Granulosicoccus antarcticus IMCC3135: one gene and its partner. Each later gene encodes a partner of the first gene's protein in a complex. Links are inferred from orthologs where the notes say so. Each region holds a gene or a part of one and is shown on either strand. Other genes may lie near its edges. The genes, in order: pnp and rne.

Region 1 (6,654 bases):
TTCTGTACCTATTCTGCGTTTCTACTATGACGACTCTGCCGAGCGCGGTGCGCATATGTCGGCAATAATCGCCGATGCAGTCGCCAGTAATACAACAGACGATGAACAACCGTCAGAAGATGATGATGTAGCCGGTAAGGCAGCCTCTTCAGACTGAGAGCCAGACGTGACAGGTGGGCACAGCCGTGGACACAGTCGTGGACAGTGCTCATGGCAGTGCCCGCCTTGTCAGTTTTCTCGCTTTCCTTCCCCCCCCCCCCATTTTTCTAGTGAGTTTCCATTGTGAGTCGTCGAAATCGCAAGGGCCGTGCGGTTCACGGCATCCTATTGCTGGACAAGCCTGCCGGTGGCAGCTCGAACCATGCATTGCAACGAGCCAAGCGGGTATTCGGAGCGAAGAAGGCAGGTCATACCGGCAGTCTCGATCCGTTGGCAACCGGCATGCTCCCCATCTGTTTCGGGGAAGCAACCAAGCTCAGTGCGTTTTTGCTTGATGCTGACAAGGGCTATGAGACCACTCTGCAACTGGGTGTGACAACGAATTCGGCAGATGCTGATGGTGAGGTGCTTGAGACACGCCCGGTACCCACTGAGTTGACGCTGGAATCCTTTACCGAAATCTGTAATCGTTTCAAGGGGCCTCTGCAGCAGATACCGCCAATGGTGTCCGCTATCAAGATCGATGGTCAGCGGCTGTACAAGCTGGCGCGCGAAGGCAAGGAGGTGGAGCGACCACCCAGAGCCATCACCATTCACGAGCTTGAAGTGCTTGAATTCACCGGCACCACTGCACGCCTGGCTGTTCGTTGCTCGAAGGGCACCTATATTCGATCACTGGTGACAGATATTGGTGAGGCGATTGGCTGTGGAGCTCACGTAGCGGCACTGCGACGCACTTTCGTATCACCGTTTGATGCCTCATTTCCGATGGTTACGCTTGAGACGCTTGAGCAAATGGCAAGTGCGGCTGGGACCGATGATGAAGCGAATGTCGAGCAGTTCGATGAATTGCTGTTGCCGCTGGATGCAGGTCTGGCTCATTTGCCGTCTGTTGCCATCGATGAGACAGGTGAGGCAGCCTTTCAGCGCGGGCAATCCGCTATTTGCCTCGTCAGTGATCTGACACATTCCAATCAGTCTGCACTGGATGTTGACGTGCCTTGTCGGGTTTATGACGCGGCAGGTCGACTGGTGGGACTGGGAGAGTTGACAGAATCTGGTGAACAAGTCGCACCCCGTCGAGTGCTTCAATGGGAGTGAACTGTTATAATGACGGGTTAACTGCCGTTAACTCTGTCAGTTGAACCACATCTATTTTTTAACCCGTATTTGGAAATTTATACTACATGTCTTGTCTTAGCCCAGAACGAAAGGCGGAAATCGTCAAGGAACACCAAGTTGACTCTACGGACACAGGGTCTCCAGAAGTACAAGTAGCATTGCTGTCTGCGCGAATCTCTCATCTCACAGAACATTTCAAAGAACACAAGCATGACCACCATTCACGTCGTGGTTTGCTGAGAATGGTCAATCAGCGCCGTAAGTTGCTCGATTACCTGCACCGCAAAGATGCCAGCCGCTACCAGAACCTGATCAAGCGCCTGGGTCTGCGCCGCTAAGGGCGGCTCCAAAGGAGTCCATCGCCCATCAGCTGGCAGCGACCATCTGGTGGCAGTGTAACGAGGCCTCTTCATTGAGGCCGCTTACCTTCTCAGGAACACTTTGTGACCATATATTCAAAAACTTTTCAATTCGGTAATGAGACCGTTACCTTGCAGACAGGCGAAATCGCCCGTCAGGCAAGTTGCGCAATCGTTGCCAGCATGGGCGATACCGTCGTTCTGGTAACCGCGGTTGGCCGTAAAGAGGCCAAGCCGGGTCAGAACTTTTTTCCTCTGACTATCAACTACCAGGAAAAGACTTACGCTGCGGGCAAAATCCCCGGCGGTTTTTTCAAGCGTGAAGGTCGTCCAAGTGAATCAGAAACTCTGATTTCACGACTGATCGATCGACCGCTGCGTCCATTGTTTCCAAAAGGATTCATGAACGAAGTTCAGGTCATTGCAACAGTTATGTCTCTGGATCCTGAAATCAGTGCTGACATTCCGGCTTTGCTGGGTGCTTCAGCCGCACTGGCTTGCTCAGGCATGCCATTCGCTGGCCCTATCGGTGCAGCAAAAGTCGGTTACATCGACGGCGAATATGTACTGAACCCTACGGTTTCCCAGATGGAAGAATCTCAACTGGATCTCGTGGTTGCCGGTACTGATTCAGCTGTCTTGATGGTGGAATCAGAAGCTGATCAGCTGTCTGAATCCATCATGCTGGATGCGGTCATGTTCGGACATGAGCAAATGCAGACAGCGATCACAGCAATCAACGCTCTGGCCGCTGAAGTCGATGCTCCTTCCTGGAACTGGTCTGCGCCTGAAGCAGACGCAGCTCTGGCTCAAAAAGTTGACGACGCCTCTCGGGCTGATCTGACGGCTGCCTATCAGGTTGCTGACAAGATGGCTCGTCAGGATGCTGTTTCTGCTGCGAAGGACAAGGTTGTTGCAGCGTTGGCGGCGGCTGAAGGCGAAGAAGGCTATAGCTCAAGCGATGTGAAAGCAGCGTTTGGCAAGCTGGAAAAATCCATCGTACGGACTCGCATCATTGCCGGTGAGCCGCGCATCGATGGCCGTACAACCGATACTGTTCGTCCTATCTCGGTTCACACTGGTATTTTGCCGCGTACTCACGGTTCTGCCGTGTTTACTCGTGGTGAAACTCAGGCTATTGTTGTTGCAACTCTGGGTACTACCCGTGATGCACAGATCATCGACGCGCTGAGCGGCGAGACTCGCATGGCGTTCATGCTGCACTACAACTTTCCTCCGTACTCGGTTGGTGAGACGGGTTTTGTCGGTTCTCCGAAGCGACGTGAAATCGGTCACGGCAAACTGGCCAAGCGTGGCGTTCAGGCAGTTATGCCATCTGACGAAGATTTCCCATACACCATTCGTGTTGTATCAGAGATCACTGAGTCAAACGGTTCAAGCTCCATGGCGTCTGTGTGTGGAACCAGTCTGGCGTTGATGGATGCTGGTGTTCCTTTGAAAGCTCCGGTTGCGGGTATCGCGATGGGTCTTATCAAGGAAGACAACGGCTACGCAGTTCTGTCTGACATCCTGGGTGATGAAGATCATCTTGGCGATATGGATTTCAAGGTGGCAGGTTCTGCTGGTGGTGTTACTGCATTGCAGATGGACATCAAGATCCAGGGTATCACTCGCGAAATCATGGAAAAGGCACTGGAGCAGGCTAAAGGTGGCCGTATCTGGATCCTCGGTGAGATGGCTAAAGTCCTTGACGAGCCTCGCAACGACCTGTCTGAGCATGCACCACGATTTATCACTATCAAGATCAACCCTGAGAAAATCGCAGCGGTTATTGGTAAGGGCGGAGCTGTTATCCGTGCTCTGACTGAAGAGACAGGCGCCACCATCGATATCGGTGATGACGGCATGATCAAGATCGCTTCCAGCGATCGTTCAGCCGGTGAAGAAGCTCGTCGTCGTATCGAGCTGATCACTGCTGATATCGAAGTGGGCACTATCTACGAAGGTCGTGTGCAGAAGATCATGGACTTCGGTGCATTCGTCAACATCCTGCCTGGCAAAGATGGTCTGGTTCATATCTCTCAGATCTCTGAGCAGCGTGTACAAAACGTTGCTGATGAGCTGTCTGAAGGTCAGATGGTCAAGGTCAAGGTTCTGGAAGTGGACAAGCAAGGACGTATTCGTCTGAGCATGAAAGCAGTTGAAGAAGGTGAGTCTGTCAGCGAGGGCTAAATAGCCCTGCGGCAAGTCTGACTTGCCGGACAGTCGTTGGAAAAGGAGGCTTCGGCCTCCTTTTTTATGTGCGATAGAATAGTAGTCACGATATTTCAATAGCAAAGCAAGATGATCTCGGCTAATCAGCAACGCATAGATGCAGGCTATATGGCGCAAGCCCTGGAGCTGGCAAAGCGTGCCGGAGAGTCAGATGAGGTGCCGGTTGGAGCTTTGGTTGTGCTGTCTGGCCAGGTTCTGGGGGTTGGCTATAATCGCTGCATTATCGACCATGACCCCTGTGGGCATGCTGAAGTGCTGGCATTGCAGGCCGCTGCAAAAAAACTGCAAAGCTCACGACTGGACGGCGCGACACTGTACGTCACCCTGGAACCGTGTCTGATGTGTTGTGGTGCTCTGTTGCAGGCGCGTGTCGCCAGATTGGTATTTGGTGCCAGGGAGCCTCGTACCGGAGGTGTTGTGAGTATTCATGAGGCCTTGCGGCTACATGGCGTGGATCACCATATAGCGGTCACTGAAGGCGTTGCGGCAGACGAGGCAGCGTTGATGATGCAATTATTTTTCCAGCGCCGGCGTTAAGCCAGCTTCTGCCAATACATCGTGGTTGTCGCCAGTATCTGCGCTGTTTGCAAGCAGTGATTTGTAGCGCCCGTTTTCATAGGTTGCCGACGCCCAGCTCGAATGAGCCACAGCGATGTTACTGATGCGTGAGTCAGGCTGGCGTTCGTCTACCAGGTGCGTACCGTTAAAAGTAAAGCATTGAGGATCCATGCCTTTTTGCAAAATGACGACCTCATCATCTTCCATATACGCTTGTATGGCGTTGAACTGCATGATTGCTCGCCCTGGAACATCATCGGCCAGTTGTGTCAGGTCTCGCCCAGGCATGGGGTTAAGACCCTGAATGCCTATCAGGGATAGTAGAGTGGGTGGTAGATCTGACTGGCTGGCAACTTTGTTGTAGTGCTGAGGTTTGATGCTGCTGCCCAGAACCACCGCGGGGATATGAAATCCGTTGATCGGTACCAGATCAGCTCCGTGTACTCGAGAGTTGTGGTCGGCAACGACCAGGAAAACAGTATTGTCCCAATAGCTTGATTGACGAGCTTTGGCGAAGAATTCACCGACAGCGTAATCTGCGTATTTGACAGCATTGTTGACTGTCTGTTTTTCCTTATCGAAAGGCTCAATGCGCCCATCGGGATATTCAAACGGCGTGTGATTGCTGGACGAGAAAACCAGTGAGAAGAAGGGTTTGTCTCCCATGGCTTCGAACGTCTGGTGAGCCTTTGTCAGCAGGTCCTCATCCGATACCCCCCAGGAGCCGGTAAATACCGGATCGATATAATCCTTCTCATCAATAATGGTATCGAAGCCGTTGTTGACGAAAAAGCGTCTCATGTTGTCAAAGTGCGCTTCACCGCCGTAGATGAAACTGGTGTCATAGCCCTGTTCCTTGAGCATCTGTCCAAGGGTGAAAAAGTTGCGCTGGGATTTGCTGAGTTTGACAACGCTGCGTGAAGGGGTTGGCAGAAAGCCTGTGGTAACTGCTTCGATGCCACGAACCGACCGGGTACCGGTCGCGTACAGTCTGTCAAAGCTCAAGCCTTCTTCTCGTAATGCATCGATATTAGGTGTCAGGTCCAGACCACCCATTGAGCCGACGAACTCCGCGCCCAGACTCTCTTGCAAGATAATGACAAGATTAAGTGGGCGTGCTTTTGCATTGCCTGCGCCGGCCTCATGCCATGTTGTGTATTCATCAACAAAGGCTGATTCTGGTATGTGCGACTCACGACGCACAATTGCCAATGCGTCTTCATCAGACATGTTTCCATAGCGTGCACCGCCTTGTTCCTCGTGTCGCATTTCATAAGCGGCATAGGCAACACTGTAGGTTGAATTGAGTGCCAAATCATTGATCAGAGCATCATTGGTTCGAGCAACGGTGGAAGGGTTCACCGCTCTGTGAGCAAGTGTGGAACGAGCCGCCATCACGCAGATGAGTAATAATACGAATGCCAGAGGCATAGCTACGAATGGTGACAAAGGCACTGCAGCCTGCATTGATTTTTTAACGACTAATTGCGCGCACCAGCCTAATGCCAATACGGAAGGTATGCCGAGTAACAACTGTCCGCGATAGGCACCCCAAAGAGTTGCGAATATTTCTTTGGGGTGTTCGAAGTATTCAAAAAACAGGATATTGGGACGGGCATCGAATTGTTCGGCAAATGCCGGTGTCGACATTTCCATGAAAGCAATCAACGAGAATGTCAGGGTTGCATAAATAATCAGCACCATGCGCCAGGCAGGAAACATCAGAGAAGAGGTGCTCAGCAATGGCATCAGTAACACCAGTGGCACGAGCAGCATTCCGAGTAATACCGCATCAAAACGTAGCCCCTGGCCAAGGATGAACCCGAAAGCATTGCTTTGTTCGACACGGGAGTACCAGAGACTGATCAATGCCAGTCGCGAAATACTGAGCAGCAGCAGGATCGATACGATCATCAGAGCGAATGGACGCAAGTTGTTAAGGATATTGCTGATGTTGCCCATTTCACTTTGATGACTCTGCTTGTTGAACCATGGAAGATAGATTCGCTAGCTGAGGTCTTGCTTAAGGGCAACTGAGGTTTGGCTGAATATCAGTCTGGGTATTTGAGTTGTTCAGACTGATGACTTGATCTGTTCGCTGTGACAGGGCAAAGTGCTGTCACTGTTTATTGAATAGACGAGATCATGAAGCTGCTTCTGGTTGAGGATTCGCACCGACTACAACGTTCTCTGGGTGCGGGTCTGCGTAATTCGGGCTATG
Region 2 (8,045 bases), 120 kb from region 1 along the record:
TTTGCCGCCAGCGCTGGCCGGGACTGAACAACGGTCTCTACCTCAACGTGGATGCCTCACTGGCCAGAGTAAACAAGACAGTCTTACTCGCTCGATCATCGGGGCCGGATGCCAGCCATGATCGCAGAATTGCGAATCGCACCAACCGGTGTGTTTCAACTACTAAATAACAATTACGGATTCCGCCTTCTCGGCCAATGAAATGCTGAGCGCATATATCAAGTCTTGCCTGACCCTCCTAATCTGGTTTCTAACCAGCGTGGTCGAGGCGTGCGCGCATTCCCCGGAAATTCCCGTCAAGGCAGGGTCCGCTATGGACCAAACCAATAATGAAAAGAATGTTGATCAACGCAACTCACTCAGAGGAGTTGCGTGTTGCCATCGTCGATGGTCAACGACTAGTCGATCTCGATATTGAGCACAAATCCCGCGAACAACGCAAATCAAATATCTATAAAGCCAAAATCACTCGCGTCGAGCCCAGCCTCGAAGCGGTCTTTGTAGACTATGGTGCTGATCGTCACGGCTTCCTGCCTTTCAAGGAAATTGCCAAAGAGTTCCTGAACGGTAGCAACAAGAAGACTGAAGGCGGACGCCCCAGCATTCGTGATTGCATCAAGGAAGGCCAAGAGATCGTTGTTCAGATCGAGAAGGAAGAGCGCAGCAATAAAGGCGCTGCCCTGACGACCTTCATCAGCCTGGCTGGCCGATTTCTCGTTTTGATGCCTAACAACCCCCGTGCTGGCGGTGTTTCACGTCGTATCGAAGGAGACGACCGCTCCGAGCTGAAGGCTGCCATGTCCGATGTGGAAGTCCCGGCCGGCATGGGTACTATCGTGCGTACTGCCGGTATCGGACGAACCACTGAAGAACTGCAATGGGATCTTGATTATCAGGCAGCCATCTGGAAAGCCATTCAAGAAGCTGCTGGTGAGAACAAAGCCCCCTTTCTGATCTATCAGGAAAGCAACATCATCGTGCGCGGTCTGCGTGACTATTTTCGCGGCGACATCGGTGAAATCATCGCTGACGAAGCGACCACTTATGAGCAGGCAGCAGAGTTCATTCGGTTGTACATGCCGCAGAACGAACGCAAGCTCAAGATGTACCAGGACGATGTCCCGTTGTTCAATCGCTACCAGGTTGAATCCCAGATCGAATCGGCATTTCGTCGTGAAGTTCGCCTGCCCTCCGGCGGTGCTCTTGTCATCGATCACACCGAAGCTCTGGTGTCCATCGACATCAACTCGGCACGAGCCACCAAGGGATCAGATATAGAAGAGACAGCGACCAACACCAACCTGGAAGCTGCCGATGAAGTCGCCCGTCAATTGCGACTGCGCGACCTGGGCGGCCTGGTTGTCATCGATTTCATCGACATGATGGACTCCAAGCACCAGCGCGCCGTGGAAAACCGCCTACGCGATGCTCTCAAGCAAGACCGTGCCCGTGTGCAAATAGGCCGAATTTCGAAGTTCGGGCTGTTGGAAATGTCCAGACAGCGTTTACGCCCGTCACTGGGAGAATCCTCCGAAAACGTCTGCCCTCGTTGCCAGGGCCACGGCACCATTCGTGGTATCGAATCAACCGCTCTGTCCATTCTGCGACTGGTGGAAGAAGATGCGATGAAGGACAATACGGGACGCGTCATGGCGGATGTTCCTGTAGAGGTCGCGACCTATTTGCTCAATGAGAAACGTCAGAGCATTACCGAGATCGAGGCTCGTAACAATGTCGTCCTGCTGATTGTTGCCAACCCGACTCTTGAAACTCCGAACTACACCATCGAACGTATCCGCATGTCTGAAGCGGACCACGACATGGTGACAAAGAAGAGCTACGAACTGGCATCTGACAACACCGAAACTTACTCCGCACAGCAAGAAGCGCGAGAAGAGAAAAAGCCGGAAACCGCAGCAGTTAGCGCGGTCAGCCCTCTGGCCCCAGCCCCCACCCCTGCCCGACTCCAACAACAAGCTGTCGTCCCTGGCCCCGTCCAGGGACCAGGCGGCTTCAGACGGATACTAGGTGCTGTCACTTCCCTGTTTGGAGCCAGCTCATCAAGCAATGAGTCGTCAGCTGATAGCACCACTGAACAGAACGCTTCAGGCTCGAAATCGGCCAATACGAATGCTCGCCGTAACGGTAATTCGGATGACGAATCGCGAGGCCAGAAACGCGGATCACGTTCCGGCAACCGCAATGGACGTGGACGTTCCAAGCAAGCTGACGGCGAAAACGGCGAAAACGGCGAAAACGGCGAAACAAGCAACGAGTCTCCTCGTGGCGGACGCAACAACCAGCGACGTGCCAAGAACGCAGAAGCCCCAGAAGGAGAGCGCAAGAATCCTCGTGGACGTGGTCGTGGCCGCAAGCAAGAGAACAGCGCCAATGCTGAGGAACTGCCTATCGCTGTTGACGGTGAAGGCGAAGCCACTGATGCGAACGCTGGCAAACCAGAAAACAACAAGCGATCAGCCAACGGACGACGCTCCAAACGAAAAGTCGAACAGACAACACCTGAAAATTCCGACACCGTTGTTATCGATGCGGAATCAGCACCAACAACGACGGCAGATGGGCCGGCCAACGAACAGCCTGCTAATTCGGAAGAAGGCGGTCGCACACGCGGACGACGTGGTGGACGACGTCGTGGTGGTCGAGGACGAGGAAAGACCAACGAGCGTGATGAAAATGGTGAAATCAAAGAATCAGCGGCAAACGATGCCGATGCAACAGTAGAACCATCTGCTAACGCCACTGGCGAGCATCAACAAGCTGACAACGCTGACGCAAAGGGCAATAACGCCGAAGCTGTCTCAATTGATGATGCTTCTGCTGCGATGTCGGAATCCACAGAAAAAGCTGAATCAGTCGGCGAAAAAGCTGCCATTACGACAGCAACCGCTGTTGTCGATGCTCCAAATGAGGTGATTGCCTCATCCGAAGAGCCTGCTAACGATACGTCTGCGGAAAGCACATCGGAAACATCGGAAACATCGGAAACATCTGACACTTCCGAGGCTTCGCCAACCGATAGGCAAAAGAGCTCTCGACAGAAAGGTCGCAGACGTTCTTCAAAAGCAGCTGCCAATGACACGGCAGAGGACGCTAGCGCAGCTGAAGTAGTTGAGACTGCTCCAGCTGAACCTGCTGCGATTGAATCTGCGGAAGAACCTGCTCTCGTTGAATCCGTTGAAGCTCAACCTGCTGCGGTCGTATCTGCGGAAGAGCCTGCTCCCGTTGAATCCGCTGAAGCTCAACCTGCTACGGTCGAACCTGTAGAAGAGCCTGCTGCAACTGAATCCGCTGAAGCTAAACCGGCTGCGCTCGAACCTGTAGAAGAGCCTGCTCCAGTTGAATCCGCTGAAGCTCAAGCTGCTGCGGTTGAACCTGCAGAAGAGCCTGCTCCAGTTGAATCCGCTGAAGCTCAGGCTGCTGCGGTCGAACCTGCAGAAGTACCAGCTCCAGTTGAAACTGCTGAAGCCAAGCCTGCTGTGATCGAATCTGCAGAAGAGCCTGCTGCGGTTGAACCTGCAGAGGCTACAGAAGCTGAGCCTGCAGCGATTTCCGAGCTTGATTCAGAAGACCCTTCGGACGACAGCGACGACACTGGCAAACCGAAACGCCGCGGTGGCGGACGACGTCGTGAACGAGTCAACAGCAAGAAAGCGGCAGCTGCAAAAAGCCCTACCCCTGCAGAAACAGCTGACTCCAACGACACAACGACTACTGCGGAAGAAAGTACAAAGCCTGAAAAGCATCAACCAGAGCCGGCCGATATCAGCCCTGTTGAGACGAGCGCTTCAGAAGCAACGACACACGTTGTAACCGAAGAAAGCAAAGTGTCACAGCGCCAACCCAGCCAGCTGAAAAGCTCTGTACGATCCCTGGCCAACAAGGATGAGTCTGGCTCAGGTGGTGGCTTGTCGCTAGCGTCCAAGAGGGTGCCTGATGTCATTCCTGCAAGCCTTGGCAGCAAGGCAGTAGAGGTTGGTAACTCTGAGGCAGCCACGAAGGCGGCGGTCAATGACAATACGTCACAGAGTTCGGATGAAGCCATAGAAAGCAATGTCAAACCTACGACTGAGAAGCTCAACGACTAATCAGTCAAAAGTCAGTATCTGCCAATAAAAAACCCGGCCTTGAGCCGGGTTTTTTATTCTTAAGTGTTAGAGCCTTGGTTCTGCTCTTCCATCATTGACCAGCAAGAAGGCTTATTCTTTGGCCAGCTCTTTGGCCTTGCCTGAAGGGTTTGTGAATTGGTCGTTCAAGGATTCGACGAATTCTGACGCATGTTCAACCACTTCATCAATCGTCTTCTGCGAACGACTACCCCAGCCAACAGGATCCTTGCTGAATACTGATCTGAAATAGCGGGTATTGAACCTGAATGCCTTGGCATAAGGCTCATCATCAGTATTCTTCAGGCGAGCCGCCATGAATTCCGCTACAAGTTTTCGGATGAAAAAGTGCACCACCAGCACTACCAGCAACAGCCCCAGCAACGTGGTCAGCATCGATACAGGATCGGCGAACAGGCTCAGAACAAACCCCATCAGCGAGCCCATAGCACCGGTCATTAACGCGCCGCCTATGATCGCTACGGCAGCCAGAGCAAACGCCAGAGCATCCAGTCGCAATACGCGGCGTGACCAGGTGCGCTTCAAGCGAGTAATTGCCGGAATTGCCTGTTCACGAATATTGTGAGCCTGCTTTTCCATGGCTCCGACAATCCGGTAAGCCCGCTCCACCTCAACCTGGTGTATTCGCTCTTCGATTTCAGCCATGTCCGAATCGCGCTTGTCTTCGAATCGCTTACGCAGTGATTCGTTATCGATGGGCAGTGACACGTCCTTGTTGTAGATGGTGTAAAAGCGACCAGCAGTCAGGCCTTTTTGCGACAAGGCACGTTGCCAGGCACCGACAATTTCTTCGGTATTGTCTTCTCTGGCGGCCGTGTCTATCTGGTTGAGAATAAAAAGGAATTTGCTACTGTCATTGCGCAAGATAGTGTTTTCAACCAGATGAGTCAGTGTGTCCTGCATTGCACCAGGCTCTGGATGACGCGCATCAAAGAAGACCAGCACCAGATCTGATATATCCATGATGTGGTTGGTCAGCTTCAGTGTGGATGTTCGCTGCGCATCGGCATCAAACCCCGGAGAATCGATCAGTATCTTGCCTCGCAATACTTCCGAATTGGTTACTTTCAATTGCAGATAAGCGTCGATTCTTCGACCCTCACCCTCTGTAACCTTTTCAATTTCATCACTTATTTTGTAAAAAGGAAAGCGCATATCAGCGTCCAGAGCAAGCCCTGGCAACACGCGTCCGGCATTTTCTTCGCCGTAGCACATCACGGTAAACTTGTCGTCTACCGCCTGGTTCCCTGTTTTTTGTAGTTTTTCACCAAGATAACTATTGATGAATGAGGATTTTCCGGCCGAGAACACTCCCAGAACGGAAACTAGCGGCCACCAGGATATTTGCATGGCGTAAGAGTCGTCAGAATCGATCAGACCAGTCTTGTAGCCGATTGTATCGAGCTTGCGAAAACCAGCGATGGCATCAATCAGCACCGGGTTTTCACGCTCAAGATGGGTTTTCAGACTGTCGAAACGTTTGACAATTGATTTGTCGGGTCGGACCATCAGGTATCAGGGCTCTGGAGTAGGAAAAAGGAAATTAAAAGAATATGGACGATATCAATCTGTTCAACGGATCATCTAAGCTGTAGATCACACAACAAATCCACCGCCGCAAGTATTCGTACCGTTCTATCACGGAATTCTATCAGCCGTGACCACTTACCCGGTGATTAGCCTATGGTTATACAGGTTGATTACCCACACGTTCAAAATGGAGAGAGACTGTCATGTGGTTCATTACATTAATCGTACTGGCGCTTGCCGCCGCCCTGATCATCAAGGCTGTCAAGGCACAATCGGAAAGAAAACTAGCCGACGAAGCGCAGCTTTCCCAGACCTCTGGTCTGCAAGGGCAACTCAATCGAGACACTTCATCACAAACAAAAACACCTGATCAGACATCGGCAGACAACAACTCTGGAGGCGACAAAACAGTCCCGACCGAGGCTGGTTCTGAGAAGACACCCGAGCAAACAGCACAATCAACTGTTTCGGCTGACGCCCAACAGGCTGAATCACGAGAAATTCGGGAAATGATAAAAATTCTTAACCTGACTGAAGCGGACGCCTCTCGCCTGGGTATCAATGCTGAGCAGTTTTCCGCACTCCGGAGTGAGACCAGCACCACTACCTCAGCGCTGCCTACCGCCAAGGTACAGACAGACGTAGCCGATCGCCTGCGTCGTATGCTGGCCTGACACCTATGAGTAGTCTTGTTGATTCACGAAACGTTCATTCCATCAAACGGGACTTAGCAGGTGTCGGCATCTTTGTAGCCGTCATCTGGCTCGTTTTTCTCCTCGATATTTTTCTGCCTCTTGAAAAACTCGGGCTGGTTCCAAGGACTCTGCATGGGTTGACCGGCATCGTTGCCATGCCTTTTCTGCACGGCGACTTCGCACACCTGCTGGGTAATTCAATCCCGCTGACAGTCACCATGCTGCTATTGGCTGGCTCACGAGCCAATAGCGGTGTGATTGTCATATTGATCGCGCTGCTGTGCGGTACAGGCCTATGGTTGTTCGGAAGAACCGCGTTGCATATCGGTGCAAGTGGCGTAGTCTTCGGCCTGATTACCTTTCACGTATTTGCAGGTATTTTTGAAAAACGATTGAAATCAGTACTTATCTCGGTCGGTGTCGGGTTCCTGTACGCCTCCACGCTGATGAAGGGTGTCGTACCCTTCCAGCACGGCGTCTCCTGGGAAGGTCACTTGATAGGAGCGATTGCCGGTGCTCTGGTAGCACTGTTAGTCTCCCGGACACTCAAAGCCCCTTCAGCCTCCTCCTCTCTTGCCAGGTAGGTAGGCCGCGATACCTGATTACATTCAGCCCCTCTGCGGTGAATCACGCCATCAAGCACGAACGCCTTGCCAGAACTTGACGGTAAGAGGGTCTCCCATCAACGACTCCACAGGACCTGGAACCAGTCCCGCCTGCACCATGCATTGATTGATTTCCCGATCAGTGAAACCCAGTCGCTGATGCTTGTGCTCAGCCCTGAGGCGCTCTTCCTGATGGGCGTCAAAATCGACAATGAACAGTCGTCCGCCAGTAGTCAGAGTGCGGGCGGCTTCTGTAATGACGAGTGCCGGCTCCAGACTGTAGTGCAAGACCAGGTGCAAGGTAGCCACGTCGATTGACTCATTATCAATAGGCATGTTGTACATATCACCCTTGCGTACCTGAAGGTGCCTGAACTCGTCTCGTTCAAGCTGCGTACGTGCTATCGCAAGCATCTCGCTACTCAGATCAAGTCCAATGCCTCGCTCAACCTGTGCGGCAAATAGCTCCAACACACGCCCGGTGCCGGTACCGATGTCCAGAAAGCTGCCAATGCTGCCTGTACCCACCAGCTGTAGCAGTCTCTGCTCCACATCGGCTTCTGGCACATGCAAGGCGCGGATCTTGTTCCACTGGCCGGCATTTTCCTGGAAGTAGTTTTCTGCGATTTCCGCCCGTTTGTGCCTGATTTGATCAAGCCGACCGAGATCGCGAGTCAACTCGGTATCATCGTCGGGCAACAACTCCACCAACGTACGAGCCAAGTGCGCAGAATCACCGCTTTCTGAAATTCGATAGAACACCAGAGAGCCTTCCCTGAATCGGGTTAGCAACCCGGCTTCGACCAGGAGTTTCAGATGACGCGATACACGAGGTTGGCTCTGACTTAAAATCTGAGTCAGCTCGGTTACGCTGAGTTCACCATGCGCACACAAGGCCAGCAACCGCAAGCGCGTGGGTTCACCTGCAGCCCTGAGGCCGGCGAGTAATACTTCCATACACGTATAAACATATGTGGATACCAGACACCAGTATGCACTAGAGCATGGTTTGCAGGTGAACTACGCCCTAAACTAGCGTCGTAGAAAACGAATGGCTGCTGGCAAGGTAA

Evidence for each region.
Region 2: the proteins of pnp (region 1) and rne are in contact, whole or in part, in a cryo-EM structure (PDB 9QH0), measured with the Escherichia coli proteins. The link is inferred for Granulosicoccus antarcticus IMCC3135 from one-to-one orthologs.

The regions. Positions count from the first base shown.
Region 1 is NZ_CP018632.1:2,523,936-2,530,589, forward strand. Bases 1,364-4,278 are described here. They hold pnp (polyribonucleotide nucleotidyltransferase), read left to right. Parts: upstream 1,364-1,724; coding sequence 1,725-3,833; downstream 3,834-4,278. Other genes in these bases: rpsO (30S ribosomal protein S15), read left to right, coding at 1,364-1,619; tadA (tRNA adenosine(34) deaminase TadA), read left to right, coding at 3,945-4,278. Outside these bases: 30S ribosome-binding factor RbfA, read left to right, coding at 1-157; tRNA pseudouridine(55) synthase TruB, read left to right, coding at 283-1,260; more of rpsO, read left to right, coding at 1,347-1,363; more of tadA, read left to right, coding at 4,279-4,412; IMCC3135_RS11080 (LTA synthase family protein), read right to left, coding at 4,389-6,395; IMCC3135_RS11085 (response regulator transcription factor), read left to right, coding at 6,579-6,654. UniProt on the Escherichia coli protein: Involved in mRNA degradation. Catalyzes the phosphorolysis of single-stranded polyribonucleotides processively in the 3'- to 5'-direction. Also involved, along with RNase II, in tRNA processing.
Region 2 is NZ_CP018632.1:2,645,316-2,653,360, reverse strand. What follows is about bases 1-4,306. They hold rne (ribonuclease E), read left to right. Parts: upstream 1-329; coding sequence 330-4,106; downstream 4,107-4,306. Other genes in these bases: IMCC3135_RS11555 (dynamin family protein), read right to left, coding at 4,218-4,306. Outside these bases: more of IMCC3135_RS11555, read right to left, coding at 4,307-5,654; IMCC3135_RS11550 (hypothetical protein), read left to right, coding at 5,879-6,349; IMCC3135_RS11545 (rhomboid family intramembrane serine protease), read left to right, coding at 6,355-6,954; IMCC3135_RS11540 (ArsR/SmtB family transcription factor), read right to left, coding at 7,006-7,932; IMCC3135_RS11535 (hypothetical protein), read right to left, coding at 8,008-8,045. UniProt on the Escherichia coli protein: Endoribonuclease that plays a central role in RNA processing and decay. Required for the maturation of 5S and 16S rRNAs and the majority of tRNAs. Also involved in the degradation of most mRNAs.